Regions from separate parts of the Lacrimispora indolis DSM 755 genome, predicted to be linked through region 1. Evidence: predicted binding sites of a transcription regulator. Region 1 holds the regulator's gene; the other holds the start of a gene.

Region 1 (11,993 bases):
TTGAGGGAAATGAGAAACAGGGGAACCTTATCATCTTTAAAGGAATTCACCATATGGAGCCTCTCCTCCTTGGGAGTTGACCCTGTCAGCATGTAGTAAGAAAAAGCTTCTTTTTTCAGCCTTTGTTCGATGATATCCAGCATGGAAGTAAACTGGGAAAAGAGCAGGATCTTATGGCCTCCCTCCACACCGTTGCGGATTAAATCCATGCAGGTTTCCAGCTTTGCCGATTCCCCTTTGTAATTCTCATAGCATAAATGGGGATCGCAGCAGATCTGCCTGAGCCTGGTAAGCGCCGAAAGGATCTGAATGTTATCCTTTCCCGATCTGCCTTCCAGACGTTCAAGCTCCTGCTTTAAGCGGAATGCATTTGCCGCATACAGCTCCTTTTGTTCCTTGTCAAAGGCAGAATACACAGTTGTTTCCAGCTTATCCGGCAGCTCTTTTAACACATCCTTCTTAAGCCGCCTTAAAAGGAAGGGACCGATCAGGCGGTGAAGGCTTTCCAGCACCGTTTTTTCCTGATCCCTGACAATGGGCAGCTCATACTCTTTTTTAAATTTCCGGTAGTTGAACAGAAATCCAGGCATAAGGAAATCGAAAATGCTCCACAGCTCGGACAGACGGTTTTCAATGGGAGTACCGGTCAATGCAAACCGGTTCTTTGCATCAATGTTCTTTACCGCTCTGGCGCTCTGAGTGGACGCATTTTTAATGTACTGGGCCTCATCAATGATCTGAAACCGGAAGGACCTGCTTTTGTAAAGATCAACATCCCGTTTCAGAAGATCATAGGAAGTGATCAGCACATCTTGTTCATCCCCATGGTTTAACAGTTCTTCCCGTTCCCCGGCCATGCCGGTGACTGTCACCACTTTAAGGGAAGGGGCAAAGATACGGAACTCATTTTCCCAGTTATACACCAGGGAGGCCGGACAGACGATGAGGGAGGTGGTATGCTCCTTTTTTCCTGCTTCATCAAGAAGCAGGGCAATGACCTGAATAGTCTTTCCAAGTCCCATGTCATCGGCCAGGATTCCTCCAAAACCATAGCTGTCCAGGGTTTTAAGCCAGCGGTATCCCGTCTTTTGATATCCTCTCAGCACATGGCGGAGAGGCTGGGGAATTTCAAAATCGCTGTCCTCAACAGACTTCATTCCTCTGACCACGGCTTTATAAAGCTGGTCTCTGTAAAGGGTTATGCCGTTTCCTTCTTTCAAAAGACTGTCTAAATAAAGGGCTCTGTATTTTGGAAGGCGAAAAGACTTGTTCAGCGCTCCCGGATCTGCGGACAAACCCTCCACCAGTTTTGCAACCGTTAAAAGTCCATTATCGTCAAGACTAATAAACTCCCCGCTTTTTAACCGGTAATACTTTTTTTTCTGGCTGTAAACCTCCAAAAGCCTGGTCAAATCCTCTCCTGACAAACCGTCAGTATCCACACTCAGCTCCAGCCAGTTTCCCGTGCTCCGTACTCCGATGGATACCTTGGGAGGCGGCAGGATCTTTAATTTCTTAAAGGATTCGGAAAAATACACCTCTCCCAATGACATGAACTCACTGATGCCTGAACTTAACAGCCGGTATACCGCTTCCTCATCATCCCGGATGGCAGGATATTCTGATTCATATTCCTTGTATTTAAAATACCTGGTTATTAAGCGGCTGATGCGGAACTCTCCCGGTATATCCCGGCATACGGTACGGGGAAGGCGTTCATCCTCTACCGGCTGGAAAGAATAATCTCCATAAGAAAGGGTCGGCCTTAGAACCAGCTCGTCAGGCCCGTCAGAATCAAAATCAAACCGGGCTTTCAGCTCATCCGGTTTATAGTTCTCCAGATCCACTTCCCTGGAGTCAATGGTGCAATAGGCGGCGATCCTCTTTAAAACCCTCTCGTAAAAAAGAGGCATATCCTTGTTGTTGATTTCCGTTTCATAGGAGGCTTTATACCCTTCCATCATCTGCTTGAGAAACACGGAAAGAGCCTCACTGCAGGACTGGTCACAGCAATATAAGTACTTTGTATCTGCAAGATAGAAACGGTGTTCGCCTTCAAAGGCCAGTAAATCCCGGTCAATGGACACCAATACCCCTTCACGTCCCTGGCGCTTTACCACGACCGTTAAATCAGGATTTCGGTCCACCACCGCAAGCTGCCGCTTCTGTCCCTTGTAATCCTCAATTTCCAGGGTCTTCCCCATCATGATCCTAAAAAAACGGTCCCGGTTTGCCCGGCTTAAATTCAAAAACCGCAGGACAGGTTTTGTGGAAAAAGAACTTTTCTGAAACTGCTCATAATGTTCACAGTAAGAATCCACGATCTCCAGAACGAATTCCAAAAGAGGACGGCTTTCCTTTACAAAGGCAGAAGGACTGTGATGGAATGCCAGATTTTTACCGTACTCCACATATGTGCCGTTCTCCACCGCATTTGCAAAGGAAGCTAAATCCTTGACCATGTAGAGCCGGTCTCTTCCCAGCTTAAACTCCAGCTTCACTTCCCTGCGGCTGACCAGAAGGGACAGGTCAAGCTTTACCTGCTCTTCTTCCCCCTCGCCCATGATGCGGGATACCTCCCTGTTGGTATATTCCCGGATCATGGCTCTTGCCTGCTGGGAGGTGGCTACCGGCCTTCCCTGATTTTCCGATTCCTGCTCTTTATAAGCTTCTAACAGGGCCATGCAATGGGGGCACATGCCCCGGTAGGAATTTCCCTGAGCACAGGAACAAGAGTAGTCAAAAACCTGACTACCCTTGATATGCAGACTTGCCCTATATTCCTTTCCCTGGTCCTCTACCAGGGCCCTGACGCCTGATTCGCCCTTCCAAAAGGTATTTGTCGTCAAGTGTGATACTTTCATAGTTCCTCACATCCGTTCACCATTTACATTCGTTCCGGCGCCTCAATTCCCAATACGCCGATGCAAGCATTCAATACATCCTTGGCAAGCCTGATCAGACGGATCCAGGATGCCTGCCGCTCTTTATTCTCTTCAGATATGATCTTTGTATCATGATAAAAACGGTTAAAGGCATTGGCAAGCTCATAAATGTACTGGCATATCTTATGGGGTGCAAGCTCCCCAAAACTTGTTTCCATAATTTCATTGTATCTGGAAAGCTGAAGCATCAGATCTTTTTCCGCCTCCGTTGCAGCAGCAAGAATCTTCTCTTCTCCCTGGTACTTATCTTCAAGACCCTGGTACTTTGCCAGAATGGACTTGATCCTTACAATGGTATAAAGGATGTAAGGGCCGGTGTTTCCTTCAAAGGATACAAAACGGTCCATATCAAACACATAGTCCTTTGAGGCCTGATTGGATAGATCCCCATACTTTAAGGCCGCCATTCCAACGATCTTTGATGTTTCTTCTGCTTCTGCCTCAGAAACGGTACGGTTCTCCATGATCTTTTCATAAGCAGCCTGGCTGATGTCTGATATGAGGGTTTCCAGACGCATGACGCCCCCATCCCTTGTCTTAAAGGGCTTTCCGTCCTTTCCGTTCATGGTACCGAAGCAAAGATGGGACATCTTCTTATCCTGTGACACAAAGCCGGCCTTTTTCGCCACACGGAATACCTGAATAAAATGAAGTTCCTGGCGCTTATCTGTGATATAGATATACCAGTCAGGCCTTATCTCTTTTTCCCGCTCAATGATGGTTCCAAGATCAGATGTGGAATAAAGGGCCGCACCGTCGGATTTTCTTACGATACAAGGCGGAAGTTCTTTGGAATCTCCCTCTTCTCCAATATCCACTACAAGGGCTCCCTGGCTTTCATAAGCAAGTCCCTTGTCCTCCAGCTCTTTAATCAAATCTGTAATATAGGGTTCCGCATCGCTTTCCCCTTTCCATAAATCAAAGGAAACATTGAGATTTCCATAGTTTTTCTTTAAATCTGTCACAGATACTTCTATAATATGCTGCCAGATGGCGCGGTAAGGCTTAAAACCGTTTTGAAGCTTTAAAGTGGCGTCATGGGCTCTTGTGCTGAATCCCTCATCAGACTTGGCTTTTGCACTGGCCGCCGGATAGATTTCCTCCAGCTCGCTGATGGTAAAGGGCGCTTCCTTTGGATACTCTCCTTCATAGGATTCATCAAAATAGGGAAGCTCCGGCTTTCTGTCCTTAAGCTCCTCAATGATCAGCCCCATTTGGAGGCCCCAGTCGCCAAGATGAACATCTCCGATGACATGATGTCCAAGAAAACGGCCCAGCCTCTTAATGCTTTCCCCGATAATAGCAGAGCGGAGATGGCCTACGTGCAGCGGTTTTGCCACATTGGCGCCGCCGTAATCCACCACGATCGTTTTGGGATCTTCCGTTTTTTCACAACCGCACTGCTCTTCACCGGCCATGCCATTCATATATTCTGCAAGATAATCCGAATCAAGTTTTAAATTGATAAATCCCGGCATCACCGCATCCACTGCGGCAAATATACGGCTGGCCGCAAGCTTTGCCACCACTTCCGTTGCAATATCAAACGGTTTCTTTTTATAAGCCTTGGCAGCTGCCATAGCTCCGTTGCACTGGTATTCGCAAAGATCCGGGCGGTTGGATAAGGTCACCTTTGCATAAGCCTCATCGTATCCGCAGTCCGCAAACGCTGCCTTCATCTCTGCCGTAATCAAATCAAGAATCTTCTTCATCGGTCCCTGGTCTCCTTTTTCTATTCCAGATATTTCTAAGCTAAATACTAATTATATTACAACTGATCTTAAAAATCAAATTCTTTTACTGGATCGTACAAATTTACCTCAGAGGTCAAATAGAGAAACATATTTTCTCATTTCAATAAAATAAGCTCCTTTTTAAGTTATGGGGCGGACAATCCTCACTTTTTCCAAAAAGGAGCGTTCTTTTATGTATTACACATACCTGGCACAACACAGCAAAAAAGACCGGGCAGCCCGGTCCTTTTCTTTCTGATTAAACTCTGGACAGGTATTCACCTGTACGTGTATCAATCTTAATCTTATCACCCTGATCAACAAATAATGGAACGTATACCACTGCACCGGTTTCAACCGTAGCTGGCTTGGTCGCGCCCTGGGCAGTATCGCCCTTAAATCCCGGCTCTGTATCTGTAATGACCAGTTCCACAAATAACGGAGGCTCTACGGAGTACACCTTACCATTATAAGAGCATACCTTAACCGTCTCATTCTCTTTCACAAACTTTAACGCATCACCGATTACATCCGGCGCTAGTGCTACCTGCTCATAGGTATTGGTGTCCATAAAGTTATGAAGATCGCCATCGGCATACAGATACTGCATGTCTAATCTGTCGATTCTTGCCTGTGGGAACTTTTCTGTCGGGCGGAATGTGCGCTCTACAACGCCACCGTTTACCACATCTTTAATCTTAGTTCTTACGAACGCAGCACCCTTTCCAGGTTTTACATGCTGGAACTCCATAATCTGATATACAGTACCCTCGATCTCCAATGTGATACCGTTTCTAAAATCACCCGCTGATATCATAAATGATATTCCTCCTTGAATTTCTCTTCTTAACCTTTTATATTCTATACTATAACAAACACATTTTCAACCGTTTTTTACAAATATCTCCCTTTTCTTTGAATCAAAGGGCTTATTTTCCTGTTAAAAAATCCATTGCCAGAGCGTATCCTTTAAGCCCCAGCCCAACTACCTGTCCCGTACAAACGGGAGCAGTCACTGATGTATGGCGGAACTCCTCCCTTTTATGGACATTGGATATATGGACTTCAACCTTGGGAATCTCTACAGAACCCAGCGCATCTCTAACGGCATAGCTGTAATGGGTAAAGGCTCCGGGATTGATGATGATCCCTTCTGTCCCGTTGTGATATGCCTCCTGAATCTTATCGATGATTCCGCCTTCATAATTACTCTGATAGACCTCCAGTTCATGGCCTTCTCTCCGGGCTTTTTCCTCCAGCATGGATACCAGAGCATGATAATCCTCTGTTCCGTATATTCCCTTTTCCCGTATCCCTAAAAAATTCAGATTCGGCCCGTTTAAAACAAGAATTTTCATATCCTCCTACCGCCTTTTCTGCCCACACGTTTTTTGCGAAAAGATATCTCCCAAAGGCATGTCCGGCAGTTTCTTTCTAATGTCCGCAAATCAGGGGCTCGTTTGTAATATCCTGTATGTTTTGGATCAGCCGGCTTGTCCGGACCGTTTCATCCGTATTATAACCGGTTGAGGGGTCTTTTACCCGCCGGAAATATTCCCACTTTTGATGCCCATCATTTTTGTTTTTTCTTATCCCTGTGGTAAAAATACAGTACGACTGCTTCTAAAACTCGTTTTAAAACGATCTGGATTTCTTCCTTTGGATGAATCGGTTTAACCAGGATGCTGTGGATTCCTGCTCTCTTTGCACCATAAACATCGGTGAAAAGCTGGTCTCCTACAAACACCGTCCGTTTTACGTCCGTACCCATTAATTCCATGGCCCTTAAGTATCCTCTTCGCCCCGGCTTGTTTCCTTTATAAATGTAGCGGGGACTTCCCGCAGCCCTGGCAAAGGCAGCTACTCTCGGCTCCTTGTTATTGGAAAGAAGGCAGGTTTCCATCCCAAGCTCATGCAGCCGTAAAAACAGCTTCTTAGCCCTTTCATCCGCAGGTGCGTCATGAGGTACCAGAGTATTGTCAATATCAAAAATAACGCCTCTTATCCCGCTCTTATATAACTTTTCAAAAGGTATGTCATATGCAGAAGCCGCGTCTTCATCCGGATAAAATATTCTAAGCATAAATCTCCTACTTCTTTAACAGTTTTCCTATTTCTTCCATAAACGTATTCACGTCTTTAAATTCCCGGTATACGGAAGCAAAGCGCACATAAGCTACCTCATCCACTTCCTGCAGCTTTTTCATAACAAGCTCTCCGATCACCGTGCTTTCCACTTCCTTTTCCTCCCGGTTAAATACCTGGGTTTCTATCTCATCTACCATGGAATCAATCTGCTGTGATGATACCGGACGTTTATGGCAGGAATGAAGAATTCCTGATTCTATTTTTGAACGGTCGTAAACCTCTCTGGAATTATCTTTTTTAATTACCATGAGAGGCATGGTCTCCAGCTTCTCATAGGTAGTAAACCGTTTTCCGCATTTCTCACACTGTCTGCGGCGTCTGATGGAACTGTTGTCGTCTGCCGGTCTGGAATCAATGACCTTTGTATCTGCTTCATTGCAAAATGGGCATTTCACGTTTTGGGTCCTCCTGTCTCACGGACTGTAATTTCATTGGCATAATTTACTTCATGAAAGCAAATACCAATCAAACTTCTTTATAGTATATATATCATAACGTACAATCCTCAGATCCGCAAGCCCATCCTCCTTATATCCCGCATTTTTCCGTTGCTTTATCCAAATCCACATTTACAAGGATGATATCCGGACCAACCTGCCTGATGTCACAGAAGGGGATCACATATTCCCTTTCCCTGACCAAAAATCCGCAAAAGCAACCTGGCCCAGGCACAATAATGGCTAAAAGGCAACCTGTTTCCATGTCAAAATCCACATCACCAACATAGCCCAGACGTCTGCAGTCACAGATGTTAATTACTTCTTTTTGTTTCAGATCATTAACACTAAATTGATATCAGTGAATACACTGTACATTATTATTGGAATTAAATAGCAATTTAAACGCTATGCAATTTCCCCTTGTTTACATGGGTAAAATCACTGGAAATTTAAGCCGTCTTGACATAAACCCAGGCTATTACGCTATAGATGCCGCTAGCACAATATCAGGTGCGCCAGAAGGGACATCATACACGGGATTTATACAGTTGCCTGTCGCAGCATACAGAACACAGATTATTTTGGGTTTTGCCGATAACGGGATAAAAGTCAGGCAATACGTTGGAAATCCGGCAGCTTGGTTTTCATGGAAATGATCATTTAGGCCTTTTTCCACATACAATACACATTCAAGTCTTGACTGGATATGGTAGACCCTGACAAGTTCGTAACCACTATTGTTTGACGGTAAATATGCTTTATTATAATGCTTTGTGTACTCGCCCCGGGTAATGCGAACATGGTGGATACTAATAAGTATCCTGTTTTATCTGGTATTACAAATTGCGCACTTGCGCCCGTAGCCAGTGACGATATGGTAAATGGTACGGTACTGTCCGTAAATTTATTTTCTAAATTGCTATTTATTTGTGAGAATAATTCCGATGAACGAATAGTAATACTACTAATTCTCCTTGCAATGAATATAGTACCCGCCACGAATCATAGAAACTTCAGCAATATAAGGTATATCATTAAGGTGAAAAGTTATAGGCTTTTGTGTATTTATAAAAACTAGTTTCTCTCCAGTTGATTTTGCATACTTTTCTATGCATGAACAGATTACTTTTGTAGATGGATATGTTAACGACTCTTCTAAATCAATATGAAAACCTTTTTTAAACATAAAAGCTCCTTTCAGTGAATTATTCTCACATATTGATTATACAAAACTATAGGAATAAGTCAAATAATGCAATTAAGATTTAACTGATTTATCGTACATTGAAAACTTAATATTGATAGTTAGTAGGTATGGTGATATTCTACTCATAAGTATTTATTTCAAAAACATTGGGGGAGTCGAAATGAAAGTGGGAGAAGTATGTTTATTGACAAATGATGTTATCCGATTATCAAATTTTTATAAAATATTATTTGATATCGATAATGGCAGTGACGATAATAATCACCAATTTATCATATCGGAGGATACAACACTGACTGTTTATAATGACGGGATAGAGCGAGATGCGAACCTACATAACATCTGTATTGCTTTTACAGTTGATGATGTAGATGTAGAGTTTAAGAGATTAAAAGCACTTGGTATCCAAATTATTGAACCACCAACCGTAAGACCGTGGGGGGCAAGGAATATGAGCTTTTTAGACCCCGATAATAATTTGATAATTTTTAGGTGTTTTCCCCAAAAATAGAACGATAAGCAAAAAATTAAATACGAGAAAACTACTAACTATCAGTATTAAGCTGGTAGTTTTTTTGTACTCAGAATGAAGCGGTTTAATACAGAACTGATATTTATGAATGTCTAAATAAAAAAGGCCATAGTCTATCCACATATGACAGTCTATGGCCTTTAGATCTTAAACTGGTAATGGCGATTTACCAGTCATGTTATATTTTTTATTCCAACTATCTTCTGTACTTTTCCATACATCTTGTTGACCAATTTTAGCTTTAATATCTGCATTCTCCAATGCTTTTGCCACAATAGGTGCCATAGTATTTGCCATCTTCTCATAATCAATGATTCCGGATAATGCTGCATTCAACTCTGCAGATATACCGGCCTTAAAATCATAAGAAGGGGTATCGTAGGAAACAGAGGCTTTTGTATCTACCATGTCAAAGAATTCCCTGCTGACTTGTACGTTGGTATCTATTGATGGCAGAGATATATCATAATCTGTCAGTTTGTCAGCAAAAGAACCTACTTTTGAATATATGACACCAAATTTATCTATAATACCATTCATTAGTCCTACAGTAAAGTAGTCACCAATCTGAAACGCCTTTTTTGACGGTGAGTGCTCATCAAATCCTTTTTTAAACCCATCTATTACACCTTGGGCAAAAGTAGCAATGCCAGTTCCTAACCAGTCCGTCAAATTCGTAATGCCTTCCCATAGACCTTTAATGACGTTTTCACCCACAGTAATCATTTTCTTCGGTAATTCTCCAAAAAACTCTATTACCTTGTCAATGATAGTTGGGACCTCTGTCTTAAAGTATGATATGGTATTGGTAGACCATGTAGATATTTTCTCTTTTATTTTTATTATCGTATCATATATCTTACCCGGCATTTCAGAGAACCATTTCACAGTGCCGGCAATTACTTCTGATACTTTCTGGTTAAATACATTGTAAGTTTCAGTCCCCCATGTTGCAACTTTGGTTATAAATGTAGAAATTCCAGAATAGATTTTCCCTGGCATCTCTGAAAACCATTTCACCACAGAAGCTATAATTTCAGGTATTTTCTTTGATAAATAGGTGAATAAATCCACTCCCCATCTTGTCACAGTTCCTAAAGCATATCCTAACGCATATCCAAGCTTCTCCGGCAATTCGTTAAACCAATCAGCGATATCTTCAATGACACTGCCCACTTTTTCTGGCAGGCCAGTCAAATATTCGATAAAACCATCCCACTTACTTGAAGCAGTAGTTTTTACAAGTTCCCATACAGAGGAAAGCTTTTCTGGAATAGATTCAAAAAACGGAATTACAGTATCATTCCACCACGCCGGAACTGTCTGCGTCCAAAACTCTTTTATTTCATCCCAATGAGTGACCGTGTAAACGACTCCAGCTACTACTGCTGCCACAGCCGCAACTACAAGAGCACCAGCCGCAGCTACACTTATCCCAAGTGCTGACGCAAGGGCAACAACTCCGCTTACTATGGCTGTTCCTAACCCACTTATTGCTCCAACTATTAATCCAGGTATTGTTGTTGTAAAAAATGTCTTTATGGGAACCCAAATTAACCCCATTAATACAGACGGCAAAGAAGCCCCTGTTTCAGCCATAGTTGTAGTTATCGTGGTTATAATGGCACTGCTTGGAAATGCCTTGGCCAGTAATTTCCCAATACCGGAAAAAGTCAATCCTTTACTGATAGAAGTCATTATCTTTGCAGACAGTAACTTTCCAAGCCCCGTAAATTGTAAAAGTCCAAAAGTCGTAAGAATTGTTGTTTCAACTGGTGCTGCACTAAAAGATCCTTTCCAGAGATCAATTCCAGCTCCTATAGCTTTCCATATGGCTTCTCCTACTTTGCCACCGATTTCAAGAAAATCAATGGATTCAAGGAATGTACCTATCTTAATCCCTATTAGAGACCAATCTGTATTATCCAGTGCTGCTATTAATGCGTCTAATAGACCTTTGGCCCAGACATTTAAAGTGGACCCGGCAGAGGCAAAATCAAACGTAGTAAAGAAATTGTTAATCCCACTGGCAATTGAATTGCCCAGGTTCGTCCAGTCAAAGGCTATTCCAAAAGCAAGTGCCGCGTACAAGGCAGTATTTAAAGCCCCGGCAATCGTCTTACCTACAGCTCCAAACAGTTCTGGTGTAATAAGGCCGTTAAAGAACTCTGCAAGCCCTGTACCGAAGCCACTGGCAATAGAATAAACAGCCGGCCAGTTTATGTTTTCTAATGCTCCGGTCAAACCATCGCTAATATATTTGCCTATGCCAAAATAATCACCAGACTTGAACGCATTTACAATCCTGTCTGCCATAGCCTGTGCATTGTTTTCCACATTAGCAAAAGCAACATCCCATGCTTTCTGGTATTCAGAAAACGCGTCCAGGAAAGCGTCATCTAAAAGATTGCCCCCTGCTCCGCCGGAACCTCCAGAACCACCACTTCCAGCATTACCTGAGCTTACAACATTCAAATCATCAAACCCCTGAAGGTTATCGGCCATCTTCTTTGTGTTCTTTGCGGCATCACCTGTGCTGTCTGCAATGCCGTCAGCTGCGTCCTCCATGCCACTTAAATCTGTAGCCGCCGAACCAATAGAAGAACTAAAATCTCCAACCTTGATTCCTAGAAGACCTCCTATCCATGAAAATAACCGCTGTACAGCTATTACCAAGGCATTAATATAAGGAAGTACTTTCGCAACAATAGGCAGGAACAAGTTGCCTATCGTCCTTGCAAGGTTTGCAAAATTAGATTGCAGAAGTCGTAACTGATTCGAGGGCGCATCAAGTGTATTTGCCAAGTCTCCCCAGGCGTAACGGGTGGAATCCAGTAATATAATTCCTCTCAATAATGCCTTATCCTGCTGATTTAAAGCAGTTATTTTTGCATTAATACCGAGATCAGATAATTTCTCTTGTAGATTTACATTACGAATATTAACACCGTATTTATCTAGAGTCCGACTCATACCGACCATGCCGGA
Region 2 (11,993 bases), 350 kb from region 1:
TTTATCGGAAGAGAAGACCAGTCAGTCAATGAAGCGATCATGATCGGCCGCATTGACCAGCAGATCATGGTGACAAAGCTGATGCTGGGTTATTACGATGTGACAAAAATCAAGCAGCGAAAGCTCCGCCGTTACATGGTGCGTTATCTGGAGATCATGATGACCATATCCTCCATCCTTGCCATCAAATCGGAAAGTGATGAAAATATGGAGAAGAAAAAAGAACTGTGGCAGCATCTCCGTAAGCAGAATTTACCGCTGTACTTAAGGCTCAGATGGGGCTTTATGGGACAGGGGGTTAATCTCCCGGGAGAGAGCGGAAGGAAATTTCCTATTGCCATCTATAAGATGACCCAGAAATTTTTCGGTTTTAATTAGAGGACGGTCTGACCGTAAAACAAAAATCCCCTGCACCTGTCTAGAGGTGTCAGGGGATTAGTTATTAACTGATTGCTTTTTCGGAAACCTTTTCTCTGCTGGGTACATAAGAATCAGAGTATACAAAGTGGTACATGACATAAGCCATAACCAGGGCGCCAAGACCGTCAAATGCCGAATGCTGTTTTAAGAAAACAGTAGCTAGACAGATGGAGATCATTAACAGCAGAGAGCCGGTCTTGAGAAACCGGTATTTCTTTAACTGTTCGCTGCGGATGACCGCAATGTGCACACAAATGGAGTTATAAACATGGATGCTTGGGAATACATTGGTACAAGTATCCGTGGAATAAAGGATCCCCACAATGGCTGACCAGATATTTTTTCCGGAGTCGATCACAGGACGGAAATCCGTGCCGTTGGGGAACACGGTGCAGACCACCAGACTGATGGTCATCCCTGTAAACAGCATGGTACACAGCCTGTAATAGTCCTTTACGTTTGTAAAGAAAAAATATAAAACTGCGCCGGCGATATAAACAAACCATAAAAGATAAGGAATAATAAAATATTCATTAAAAGGAATCAGGTCGTCTATGGCAACATGCATGATATGGTAATTGTTTGTCACTGTTTTTTCCAGGTATATAAACCATGGAATATAGATAAAGGCATAGGTGAGAATCCAGACATGCCTGTACCTGTGAAGCAGATTTTTCATAAAAGTCATCCTTCTCCATTTTGGTGGTTGGTATTATGTTTATCAACTTTGGAGGATTATATCACACTCATTTTGACAGTACAATAGTATTTCACAAATGTTAATATATATTTCAGAGAAGATTAAGCTTAAGGCCTCCTTACCTCTATAATAAATGGTATATATGGCTGAACCTGCCTTAATACCCTTGTCCCGGACATATTTGGAAAATATAATCTTTTTATAAAATGGTTGATAGACAGTCAATCTTTGTGTATAGTATAAAGGCAGACTTATACACGAAAGGAATGGAATATGTTAGAAAAATATATGACTGTTTTCTTTATCTCCATGGTTCCGCTTATAGAGCTTCGGGGAGCGATTCCGTATTCAACGGTAATGGGACTTCCGCTTTTTCAGTCTTATATCGTTGCCATCCTCGGAAACATGCTTCCAGTACCCATTATCTATCTGTTTGCGAGAAAGGTTCTTGAATGGGGAGCGGATAAACCGGTGATCGGCGGATTTTTTTCCTGGTGCCTGGAAAAGGGAAGACGGGGCGGCGAAAAACTGCAGGCGAAAGCTGGACAGGGGTTGTTTATTGCGCTTTTGTTATTTGTGGGAGTTCCCCTTCCGGGAACCGGTGCCTGGACAGGCACTTTGGCAGCCAGCCTGCTTGATATTGATTTTAAATCCAGTATTTTAGCCGTTATGGGAGGCGTCCTGGTGGCAGGGGTGATTATGGGACTTGCCAGTGCAGGACTTTTAGGGGCGCTTCAATCCGTGATATTCTAAGATTCTGGTAGGAAGAAGGGCAGAATGGAACGAAGGAATGAAGAGGGATTAACAGAAAAAGAGTTTCTTTTGCAGTATCGGCCGGGGAATTACGAACGCCCGTCGGTGACGGTGGATATGCTGATTTTTGCAGTGGACGAGGAGGAGCCGGAAACAGAGGTCCTGCTCATTAAGCGGAAAAATCATCCCTGCATCGGACAGTGGGCGATCCCGGGAGGTTTTGTAAATCCCGATGAATCTCTGGAGGAAGCGGCAGCCAGGGAGCTTGAGGAAGAGACAGGGTTAAAAGGCATTTGCCTGGAACAGCTCTACACATGGGGGAATGTAAAGCGTGATCCCAGAACAAGAGTGATCTCAGTATCCTATATGGCCGCAGTGCCAAAAGACCAACTGATTCCAACGGCTGGCGATGATGCCGCAGAGGCCTGCTGGTTCCAGATAAGGAAAAAGAAGCTTTCGGAACTGGAAAATGGAGCGACCTATGCGCTTACCATTGAAAATGAAGAGGAACATATTTTTATGAGCTATCGGATCACCGAAACCTATGAACGTCAGGGCTTGATGTGGAAAAAGGAAACGGAGATTGATCTTTTACCGGCTATTGATGTGCTGGATCAGGAAAAGCTTGCATTTGATCATGCTGAAATCTTAAATGTGGCAATGGACAGGCTGGAAGAGCTGGAAAAGGAATACAGAGAGCAAATTTTTTAACAGATGCGCACCGCCTGGATAAGGCGGTGCTTTTTTCTTTAATAATAGAAGTTTGTAAGAAAATTTTAATCGGAAAATTATGGATTTTATGCTATACTGTTGTGAGAAACGATACTTGCACGCAGAAACACACAGGAGATGACAGGATATGGCAAAAAAAACATGCAGGCTATGGAGCCTGGTAATCAGTATCAGCATTTTCGCAGCCTTTACATCATACGGGGATATGCCCCTGATACAGCCGTTCCCGGAGGCAGGAGGGAAGACAGAGAATGTAAGCGGCCCTTCCGGCGGCGTCAGTGAAACAGGGCCGGGGACCGGCACAGGGACCGTTACGGGCAGCCCTCAGACAGGAGCGGCCTCCGGCGGAGATGTGACGCTGCCTTCTGCAATAACACAGCCGGAGATCCAGTCAGAAGGGGCGGTCCTTATGGATGCAGCGACTGGAACCCTTCTTTATTCAAAAAACGGGGAGACCAGATATTATCCTGCCAGCATTACAAAACTCATGACTGCGCTTCTTGTTGCGGAAAAATGCAGCTTGCCGGATACCGTGACTTTCTCAAAGACAGCCACCACAAACTTAGAATCAGGTGCGGTGACTTTAGGACTGACGGAGGGGGACAAGCTGACGGTGGAACAATCCCTTTACGGCCTGATGTTAAAGTCTGCAAATGAGGTGGCCAATGGCCTAGCAGAACACGTTTCAGGAAGTGTCAGCGCCTTTTCTGTCCTGATGAATGCCAGGGCAAAAGAACTTGGCTGCACAGGAACCAACTTTGTCAATCCCAATGGACTGAACAGCTCCAGCCATTATACCACGGCTCATGACATGGCGCTCATTGCCAGGGCTGCTTTCCAGAATGACATCGTGAGAAAGGTGTCATCCACCTTAAGCTATCAGATACCGGCCACAAAAAAGGCTTCGGCCAGGACCGTGACCATGGGCCATAAGATGCTGAGCCCTGGTGATGCCAGATATTATCCGGGAGTCATCGGCGGAAAGACCGGTTATACTTCACTGGCCGGCAACACCCTGGTTACCTGTGTGGAAAAGAACGGAGTACGGCTGATTGCGGTCATCATGAAGAGTAAATCAACTCATTATGGGGATACAAAGTCTCTTTTGGATTATGGATTTGCATTGAAGGCGGCAGGAACAGGGACAGCAGTTTCGTCCGCGGGATGGATCCAGGAGGGGACCAAATGGTATTACCAAAAGCAGGATGGAAACAAGGCCTGCAATGAGTGGCAAAAAATAAACGGAGTCTATTACTGGTTTGGTTCAGATTCTGTAATGGCAGAAAATTTCTGGGTAGAAAGCAGCGGGAAATGGTTTTATCTGGGCGCAGATGGAGCCATGCTTAAGGACACCGTTACTCCCGATGGATACCGGCTTGATTCTTCAGGCGCCTGGATCCGGTAGGAACATGGATATTTTGGCATAGAAAAAGAGCCTTTGGGCTCTTTTTCTATGCCAAATCCTCTGATGGGGCAGAATTGCTTTCTTCTGTTTCAGGCGGGCATTCTGTCTTTTGGGTGGCTTCGCTTATATCGGCCCGGTACTCCATGATCTCTTCCACGCTGCAGTCTAAGATCTTGCAGAGCATATCAATGGTGTGAGTGGAAACGAAGTTATTTTTCTTAAGACGTCCGATTTGTCCGGCACTGACCTTGCAGTACTTTATCAGATGGTACTGGCTGATGCTTTTCTTTTTCATAGTTTCCCAAAGTCTGTCATAAACGATCATGATTTATCACCTCTGGTCTTAATTAAACCGTGATTATCCAGTATTGCATATTATCCATAAGTGGTTTATATTATGGGAAAGGAGGAATACATAAATGAAAAAAAATATTTTTAACGTGATTTTTTATCTTATCTGCTTCTCTGTTCTCTGCAGCGCCATCTACCGCCTTGCCTTTACGGTGCCCCCGACTCCGGGAACGCCAGGCTATGAGGAATATTTTTGCGGCACAATTGTCATGAGCATTGGCATCGGGCTTATGGTGGTCGTGCCCAATCTTATCATCGAATATCTGGTGGGCAACTGGACCTCTTAGTCTTGACGCAGACAGGCTCTTCATTGTATGATGAGAAAATAAGGAAAAAATGAGGGAAGAAGAGGAAAAATCGGATGTGGTTTGCTGCCGGAGCCCTTTGCGCCATAGGTGCAGGCTTGTATTTGCGTTCTGAGTATGAAAAAGAACAGCTTTCCGTGGAAAGAACTGTTTTGAAAAGTCAAAAGATAAGAAAGGACCGTACCCTTGTGTTCCTTTCCGATTTGCACGAACACCGGTTTGGCGACGGCAATGAAAGACTTTTGGCTGCTGTGGATGAGACGGCGCCTGATCTTGTGCTGGTAGGGGGCGATATGATCTTCAGTAAGAGCAGGGCAAGCACGGATGCGGCGCTGGAGCTTATGGAAAAACTGGCCGGTAAGTATCCCGTATTTTGCGGCAACGGCAATCATGAGAACCGGCTGCTTTGGGAGCCTAAAGTGTACGGCAGCGCTTATGAAGACTATGTGAGCAGCTTAAAAAGGTTTGGTGTCAAAATGCTGGAAAACCGGACGGAACGGTATGGAGAAGATCTGGCTGTTACCGGGATCGATTTGGAACCGGGAGTTTACCGGAAATTCCGGCCGGAGCGTTTGACTGAGGAGGAGATTGAACAAAAGGCGGGAAAGGCATCCAGGGAGCGGTTTCAGATTCTGCTTTGTCATTCTCCTCTTTATTTCAGTGAGTGCAGAGGCTGGGGAGCTGATTTGACTCTGTCCGGCCATTACCACGGAGGTACCATAAGGATTCCTTACTTAGGAGGGGTTATGACACCTCAATACCAGTTTTTCCTCCCATACTGCGCCGGAGAGTTTACGGAAGGCGAAAGGCATATGATCGTGAGCAGGGGGCTTGGAACCCATTCCATCAACATTCGTTTAAACAATAAACCGCAACTGGTAGTGGTGGATTTAAAAACGAAATCATGATTTTGCGCCTGCCATATATTTACAGATGAGGAAGGATTTGATATACTGGTCAAAGGCATGCGTTAGTCTGCCTTGGAGGATTTTATGGGAATCTCTTATAAACTGGATAATTTCGAGGGTCCGCTGGATTTGCTGCTTCATTTGATCGACAAGAATAAGGTGAATATCTATGATATTCCCATTGCTGAGATTACGGAGCAGTATCTGGACTATGTCAATCACATGGAAACAGAGGATTTAAACATTGTCAGCGAGTTTCTGGTCATGGCTGCGACCCTCATTGATATAAAGGCACGAATGCTGCTTCCCAGGGAAACCAATGAGGAAGGCGAGGAGGAGGACCCAAGGGCAGAGCTTGTGGCGCGCCTTCTGGAATACAAATATTATAAATATATGTCTCAGGAACTTAGGGACCGGGAATTGGGGGCAGACCGCCTGCTGTACAAGACCCCTTCAGTTCCCCCTGAGGTGGCAAGGTACGAACCGCCGGTGGATTTGGACAAGCTTCTTGACGGCCTTACTCTGGCAAAGCTCCAGGAGATTTTCCGGGCTGTTACGAAACGCAAGTCTGACCGGGTGGATCCTATCCGAAGCCGGTTCGGCAACATTCAGAAGGAATCCATAAGCCTGGAAGATAAGATAAAATCGGTCATGGATTATGCCAGAGAGCACCGGAAATTTTCCTTCCGCAGGCTGCTTGAGCAGCAGCCGGACCGGACCCTTGTTGTTGTGACATTTTTAGCGCTTCTGGAGCTCATGAAGATCGGCAAGATCAGGCTGACCCAGGAGCATTTGTTTGATGATATGTTCATCGAAACCCTGGAGCCGGAAGGAGAAGACGGGGAACTGGATTTGTCAGATCTGGGAGAAGAAACTCCTTCCAGGGATACCGTTATGCCCGGAGAAGACTGGCAGGAAAGAGGAAATTGATGGATAAGGAAACTCTTGAGACCATTGGACCGAAAAAGAGCACAAAAGAAGAAAAAACCTGGGAAGCCGTAATTGAGGCGGTTCTTTTTACCATGGGAAATTCCGTTGAACTAAAGGCTTTGGCCGCGGCCATCGGCCAGGATGAAGCTGCAGCAAAGGAAGCTGTCCTTCGTTTGATGAAGCGCTATGATACAGGAAAAAGAGGGATGCAGATCCTGGAGCTGGAGAACAGTTACCAGATGTGCACACGGTCTGAGTATTATGAAAACTTAATCCGCGTTGCAGCTGCGCCCAAAAAGCAGGTTCTTACGGAGGTGGTTCTGGAAACTCTGTCCATCATAGCATATAAGCAGCCTGTGACAAAGCTCGAAATAGAGAAGATCCGGGGTGTTAAGTCGGATCATGCAGTCAATAAGCTGGTGGAATACAACCTGGTATATGAAGTGGGCCGTCTTGATGCACCCGGCCGGCCGGCATTGTTTGCCACCACAGAGGAATTTTTAAGAAGATTCGGCATCGGCTCCACCCAGAGTCTTCCGGTGGCCGATCCGGTAGTTGCGGCTGAGATACGCATGGAAGTGGAAGAAGAGCTTTCCGAAAGCGGGGATTTAATGCCGGCAGACCATAAAAAAGAAGATAACATTCAGGAGGAAACAAGGTGACAAAAGACATAAGAATAAAATATTTTACTGATAAAATCGAACGCTTACGCTATATTGAGGGCAAATCTGACTGGATTGATTTGCGCGCGGCGGAAGAAGTGGAGATGAAAGCAGGGGACTTTAAGCTGATTCCATTGGGAATTGCCATGGAGCTGCCTGCAGGGTTTGAAGCCCATGTGGTTCCAAGAAGCAGCACATTTAAAAATTACGGCGTGATCCAGACCAACAGCATGGGTGTGATCGATGAAACTTATTGCGGTGACAATGACCAGTGGTTTTTCCCGGCTTATGCCCTCCGGGATACAGTGATTCATATAAATGACCGAATCTGCCAGTTCCGCATTATGGAGCATCAGCCGGCCTTGTGCTTTGAGGAAGTGAAGACCCTGGGACATGAAGACCGGGGCGGCCATGGAAGCACGGGAAAACAATAACATTTCTATTGTGAGCAGAAGGCGAATCGAATTTCCTTAAAAGGAGATAATAGCATGAGAAGAAAGACAGGATATATGGCTGCCATCCTTGGACTGGCTCTGGCGGTTACTATCGGGGCAGGCGGCTGCGGGAAAAAGGAAGATAAATATTCTTACCGGGCTGCCGGGATCGAGGCACTTAACCAGGGCAACTATGACGGTGCCGTGGAAGCCTTTGACAAAGCCATTGATTCCTCCAAAGGACTGGTGGGGAAGTTTGATGTGGATGTGTTAAAGTACCGGGCAGAAGCCGAATACCTGGCAGGCGATTATACCTCCTCAGCAGACACCTATGACATACTCATCAAGGTGGATGGGGAACTGCCGGAATATTTGAATATGCGTTCTGTTTCCAAGGCAGGAGCCGGAGATCTAAAGGGCGCTATTGAGGATTATAAGAAAAGCGCCGGGCTGGATACGGAAAAAAAGGCACCGGGCAGGCTGAAAGCACTTTTGGCTGCAGGGGCTGCCATGGAGAAGGAAGGAACGGTTTCCGATGCCATGAGCCTCTATGAAGAGGCCCTTCAGGACGGGGAACAGAGCGCGGAGCTTTACAACCGGATGGGCTTATGCAAGCTGGCCGAAGAGGACTGGGATGGAGCTGCGGAATATTTTAAGAAAGGTCTTTCTGCGCCGGACAGCGCCCAGGTTCCGGAGCTTTTGTTTAACCAGGCTGTTGCCGAGGAACATAAAGGCGAATTTAAAACAGCCCTGGATTTGATGCAGCAGTATATTTCCGCTCATGGTCCTGATGAGGAAGCCGAGCGGGAGATCACATTTTTAAAGACAAGATAGGTTGGAGTGATTGATGGCAGAACTGATTGAGTTAAAAGAAATAGAGGAACGGGTGATCCTGGTGGCAGTCAGTACCGGGGATGGGGATGATGCAAAAGGATCTCTCGATGAACTGGAGGAGCTGGTAAAAACAGCGGGTGCCGTCACCGTGGATAAGATGATCCAGAACCGGGAGAGGATCCATCCGGGGACTTATCTGGGAAAAGGTAAGATCGAGGAAATAAAGGACCGGATCTGGGAGCTGGACGCAACCGGAATCGTCTGTGACGATGAACTTTCTCCGGCCCAGCTGCGGAATCTGGAAGGAGCCCTGGACACAAAGGTCATGGACCGCACCATGGTGATTCTGGATATCTTTGCTTCCAGAGCCATTACCAGAGAAGGAAAGATACAGGTGGAGCTGGCCCAGCTCAGATACCGGGCAGCCCGTCTGGTGGGGCTTAGAAGCTCCTTATCCCGTCTTGGAGGCGGGATCGGCACCCGGGGACCGGGAGAGAAAAAACTGGAGATGGACCGCCGTCTGATCCATGACCGGATCGGGATGTTAAAGTCTGAATTAGAGGATGTGAAGCGGCACAGGGAGGTGGTCAGGCAGCAGAGGGATAAAAACCATGTGCCTGCTGCCGCTATTGTCGGGTATACCAACGCCGGGAAATCCACCTTGTTAAACAGGCTTACGGATGCCGGAATCCTGGCTGAGGATAAACTGTTTGCCACCCTGGATCCAACTACCAGGAATTTGAACTTACCGGGCGGACAGCAGATTCTTTTGACGGATACCGTAGGATTTATCAGAAAGCTTCCCCATCATTTGATCGAAGCATTTAAAAGCACTTTGGAAGAGGCCAAATACAGTGATATCATCCTTCATGTGGTGGACTGTTCCAATCCGCAGATGGACATGCAGATGTATGTTGTATACGAAACCTTAAGGGAGCTTGGAGTTTGTGATAAGGTCATGATCACGGTGTTTAATAAGATCGATGCAGCAGAAGACGGTGTGATATTCAGGGATATATCTTCGGATCATCAGGTGAGGATATCCGCAAAAACCGGAGAAGGCCTTGACGAGCTTTTAAATCTTTTGGAGACCATTCTTAGAAATCAGAAAGTGTATCTGGAAAAGGTTTACCCCTATAAGGATGCAGGAAAGATCCAGCTGATCCGCAAATACGGCCAGCTGTTAAAGGAAGAATATCAGGAAGACGGGATTCTGGTGAACGCCTATGTGCCATCGGAGCTGTTTGCCTCTCTGGCAAACAATGCCGATGTTTTTGATGAATAATAAAACACAATATGTGGATTGGTGTTAAAAAACCAAACTACATATTGTGTTTTTGTTTTTGTTCTGCTATAATGATATTTATCAAAGACCGCTTATCAGATTTCTGATAAAAGGCACTATGCCAAAAAACAGGGCAGGAAAGTGGAAAGGAGTTTAGTCTTTATGATCCAGGTAGTAAAGAGAAATGGGGAAAATGCTGAATTCAGTCTGAATAAAATCACGGAAGCGATTAAAAAAGCATTTAAGGCCACCCAGAAGGAGTATAACAATGAAATACTGGAACTGCTGTCTCTTCGTGTAACCGCTGATTTCCAGGATAAGATGTCGGGGGGAGAAGTCACGGTAGAGCAGATCCAGGACAGTGTGGAGCACGTCCTTGAGCAGGCGGGATATACGGATGTGGCAAAGGCCTATATTTTATATAGAAAACAAAGAGAAAAAATACGGAATATGAAGGATACCATCCTGGATTACAAGGCTGTGGTGAACAGCTATGTAAAGGTGGAAGACTGGCGGGTCAAGGAAAACTCCACTGTCACCTATTCCGTGGGAGGGCTGATATTAAGCAACTCCGGAGCTGTTACGGCAAATTACTGGCTGTCTGAAATTTATGACCAGGAGATTGCCAATGCCCACAGGAATGCAGACGTACATATTCACGATTTATCCATGCTGACCGGGTACTGCGCAGGCTGGTCTTTAAAACAGCTTCTTTTAGAAGGACTTGGGGGAATACCGGGAAAGATCACTTCCTCTCCTGCAAAACATTTATCCGTGCTTTGCAACCAGATGGTCAATTTTCTGGGGATCATGCAGAATGAATGGGCAGGTGCCCAGGCATTTTCTTCCTTTGACACCTATCTGGCTCCATTTGTAAAGGCCGATCATTTGTCCTACCGGGAAGTGAAGAAATGCATTGAATCCTTTATCTTTGGAGTGAATACACCCAGCCGCTGGGGAACCCAGGCTCCATTTTCCAACATCACCCTGGACTGGACCGTACCAGCCGATATGGCAGAGCTGAATGCCATTGTTGGAGGAAAAGAAGCTGACTTTAAGTATAAGGACTGTAAGTCTGAGATGGATATGATCAATAAGGCCTTTATTGAAACCATGATAGAGGGAGACGCCAATGGGCGGGGCTTCCAGTATCCCATTCCCACCTACTCTATAACCAGGGATTTTGACTGGTCTGATACAGAGAATAACCGGCTGCTGTTTGAAATGACCTCCAAATACGGAACTCCTTACTTTTCAAACTATATTAACAGCGATATGGAACCAAGCGATGTGAGGAGCATGTGCTGCCGTCTGAGGCTGGATTTAAGAGAGCTCAGGAGAAAGACCGGAGGATTCTTCGGCTCCGGTGAAAGCACCGGTTCCGTGGGCGTTGTGACCATCAATATGCCAAGGATCGCTTACCTTTCCAAGAACGAAGCGGATTTTTACACCCGCCTGGATCATATGATGGATATTTCGGCCCGGTCCTTAAAAACCAAGAGAGAAGTCATAACAAAGCTTTTGAATCAGGGGCTGTATCCTTATACGAAACGGTATCTGGGCAGCTTTGAAAATCATTTTTCCACCATCGGCTTAATCGGAATGAACGAGGTGGGCTTAAATGCCAGATGGCTGGGAGAAGATTTAACAAGTGAAAGGACCCAGCAGTTTACAAAGAATGTGCTAAATCACATGAGGGAAAGGCTGTCAGATTATCAGGAGGCCTATGGCGACCTTTATAATCTGGAGGCGACTCCGGCAGAATCCACCACATACCGTTTGGCAAAGCATGATAAAAAGCATTACCCCCAGATTATAACAGCAGGCAAACCGGGAGATACCCCTTATTATACCAACAGTTCTCATTTGCCTGTGGACTATACGACGGATGTGTTTGACGCTCTTGATATCCAGGATGAGCTGCAGACCCTTTACACTTCAGGAACCGTGTTCCATGCATTTCTTGGCGAAAAGCTTCCTGACTGGGAAGCAGCCGCAAAGCTGGTTCACACTATCGCTGAGAATTTTAAACTTCCTTACTATACATTGTCCCCCACTTACTCCATTTGTGCAGAACACGGATACCTTTCCGGTGAGCACAAGGTTTGCCCGGTCTGCGGAAAAAAAGCTGAGGTATACAGCCGGATCACCGGTTATTACCGTCCGGTACAAAACTGGAATGAAGGAAAGACCCAGGAATACAAAAACCGTACCGTCTACGATCCCGGCCGCTCTGTGCTGAAAAAAGGAGCTGTTGGGGAAATCAGGGATAAG

Evidence for each region. The regulator NrdR, encoded in region 1, represses ribonucleotide reductase genes. The targets are predictions, from matches to a motif close to CACAANATNTTGTG.
Region 2: the regulator NrdR is predicted to act here: its motif matches at 9,755-9,768, upstream of K401_RS0120595 (ribonucleoside triphosphate reductase).

The regions. Positions count from the first base shown of each region.
Region 1 covers NZ_AZUI01000001.1:4,619,080-4,631,072, reverse strand. Annotated here, with positions in the region: gene K401_RS0122515 (SNF2 helicase associated domain-containing protein) at 1-2,864, opposite strand, end outside; gene argS (arginine--tRNA ligase) at 2,888-4,657, opposite strand; gene efp (elongation factor P) at 4,938-5,495, opposite strand; gene aroQ (type II 3-dehydroquinate dehydratase) at 5,608-6,036, opposite strand; gene K401_RS0122495 (YqeG family HAD IIIA-type phosphatase) at 6,252-6,761, opposite strand; gene nrdR (transcriptional regulator NrdR) at 6,769-7,221, opposite strand; partial or broken gene K401_RS0122485 (PRC-barrel domain-containing protein) at 7,355-7,609, opposite strand; gene K401_RS34260 (DUF4318 domain-containing protein) at 8,231-8,452, opposite strand; gene K401_RS0122470 (VOC family protein) at 8,634-8,984, shown strand; gene K401_RS33680 (hypothetical protein) at 9,153-11,993, opposite strand, start outside.
Region 2 covers NZ_AZUI01000001.1:4,270,879-4,282,871, forward strand. Annotated here, with positions in the region: gene K401_RS0120530 (glycosyltransferase family 2 protein) at 1-378, shown strand, start outside; gene K401_RS0120535 (phosphatase PAP2 family protein) at 443-1,099, opposite strand; gene K401_RS0120540 (COG2426 family protein) at 1,394-1,873, shown strand; gene K401_RS0120545 (NUDIX domain-containing protein) at 1,898-2,584, shown strand; gene K401_RS0120550 (serine hydrolase) at 2,733-4,010, shown strand; gene K401_RS0120555 (helix-turn-helix domain-containing protein) at 4,057-4,335, opposite strand; gene K401_RS0120560 (hypothetical protein) at 4,430-4,648, shown strand; gene K401_RS0120565 (metallophosphoesterase) at 4,723-5,574, shown strand; gene K401_RS0120570 (segregation and condensation protein A) at 5,659-6,504, shown strand; gene scpB (SMC-Scp complex subunit ScpB) at 6,504-7,166, shown strand; gene K401_RS0120580 (dUTP diphosphatase) at 7,163-7,600, shown strand; gene K401_RS0120585 (tetratricopeptide repeat protein) at 7,655-8,434, shown strand; gene hflX (GTPase HflX) at 8,448-9,719, shown strand; gene K401_RS0120595 (ribonucleoside triphosphate reductase) at 9,882-11,993, shown strand, end outside.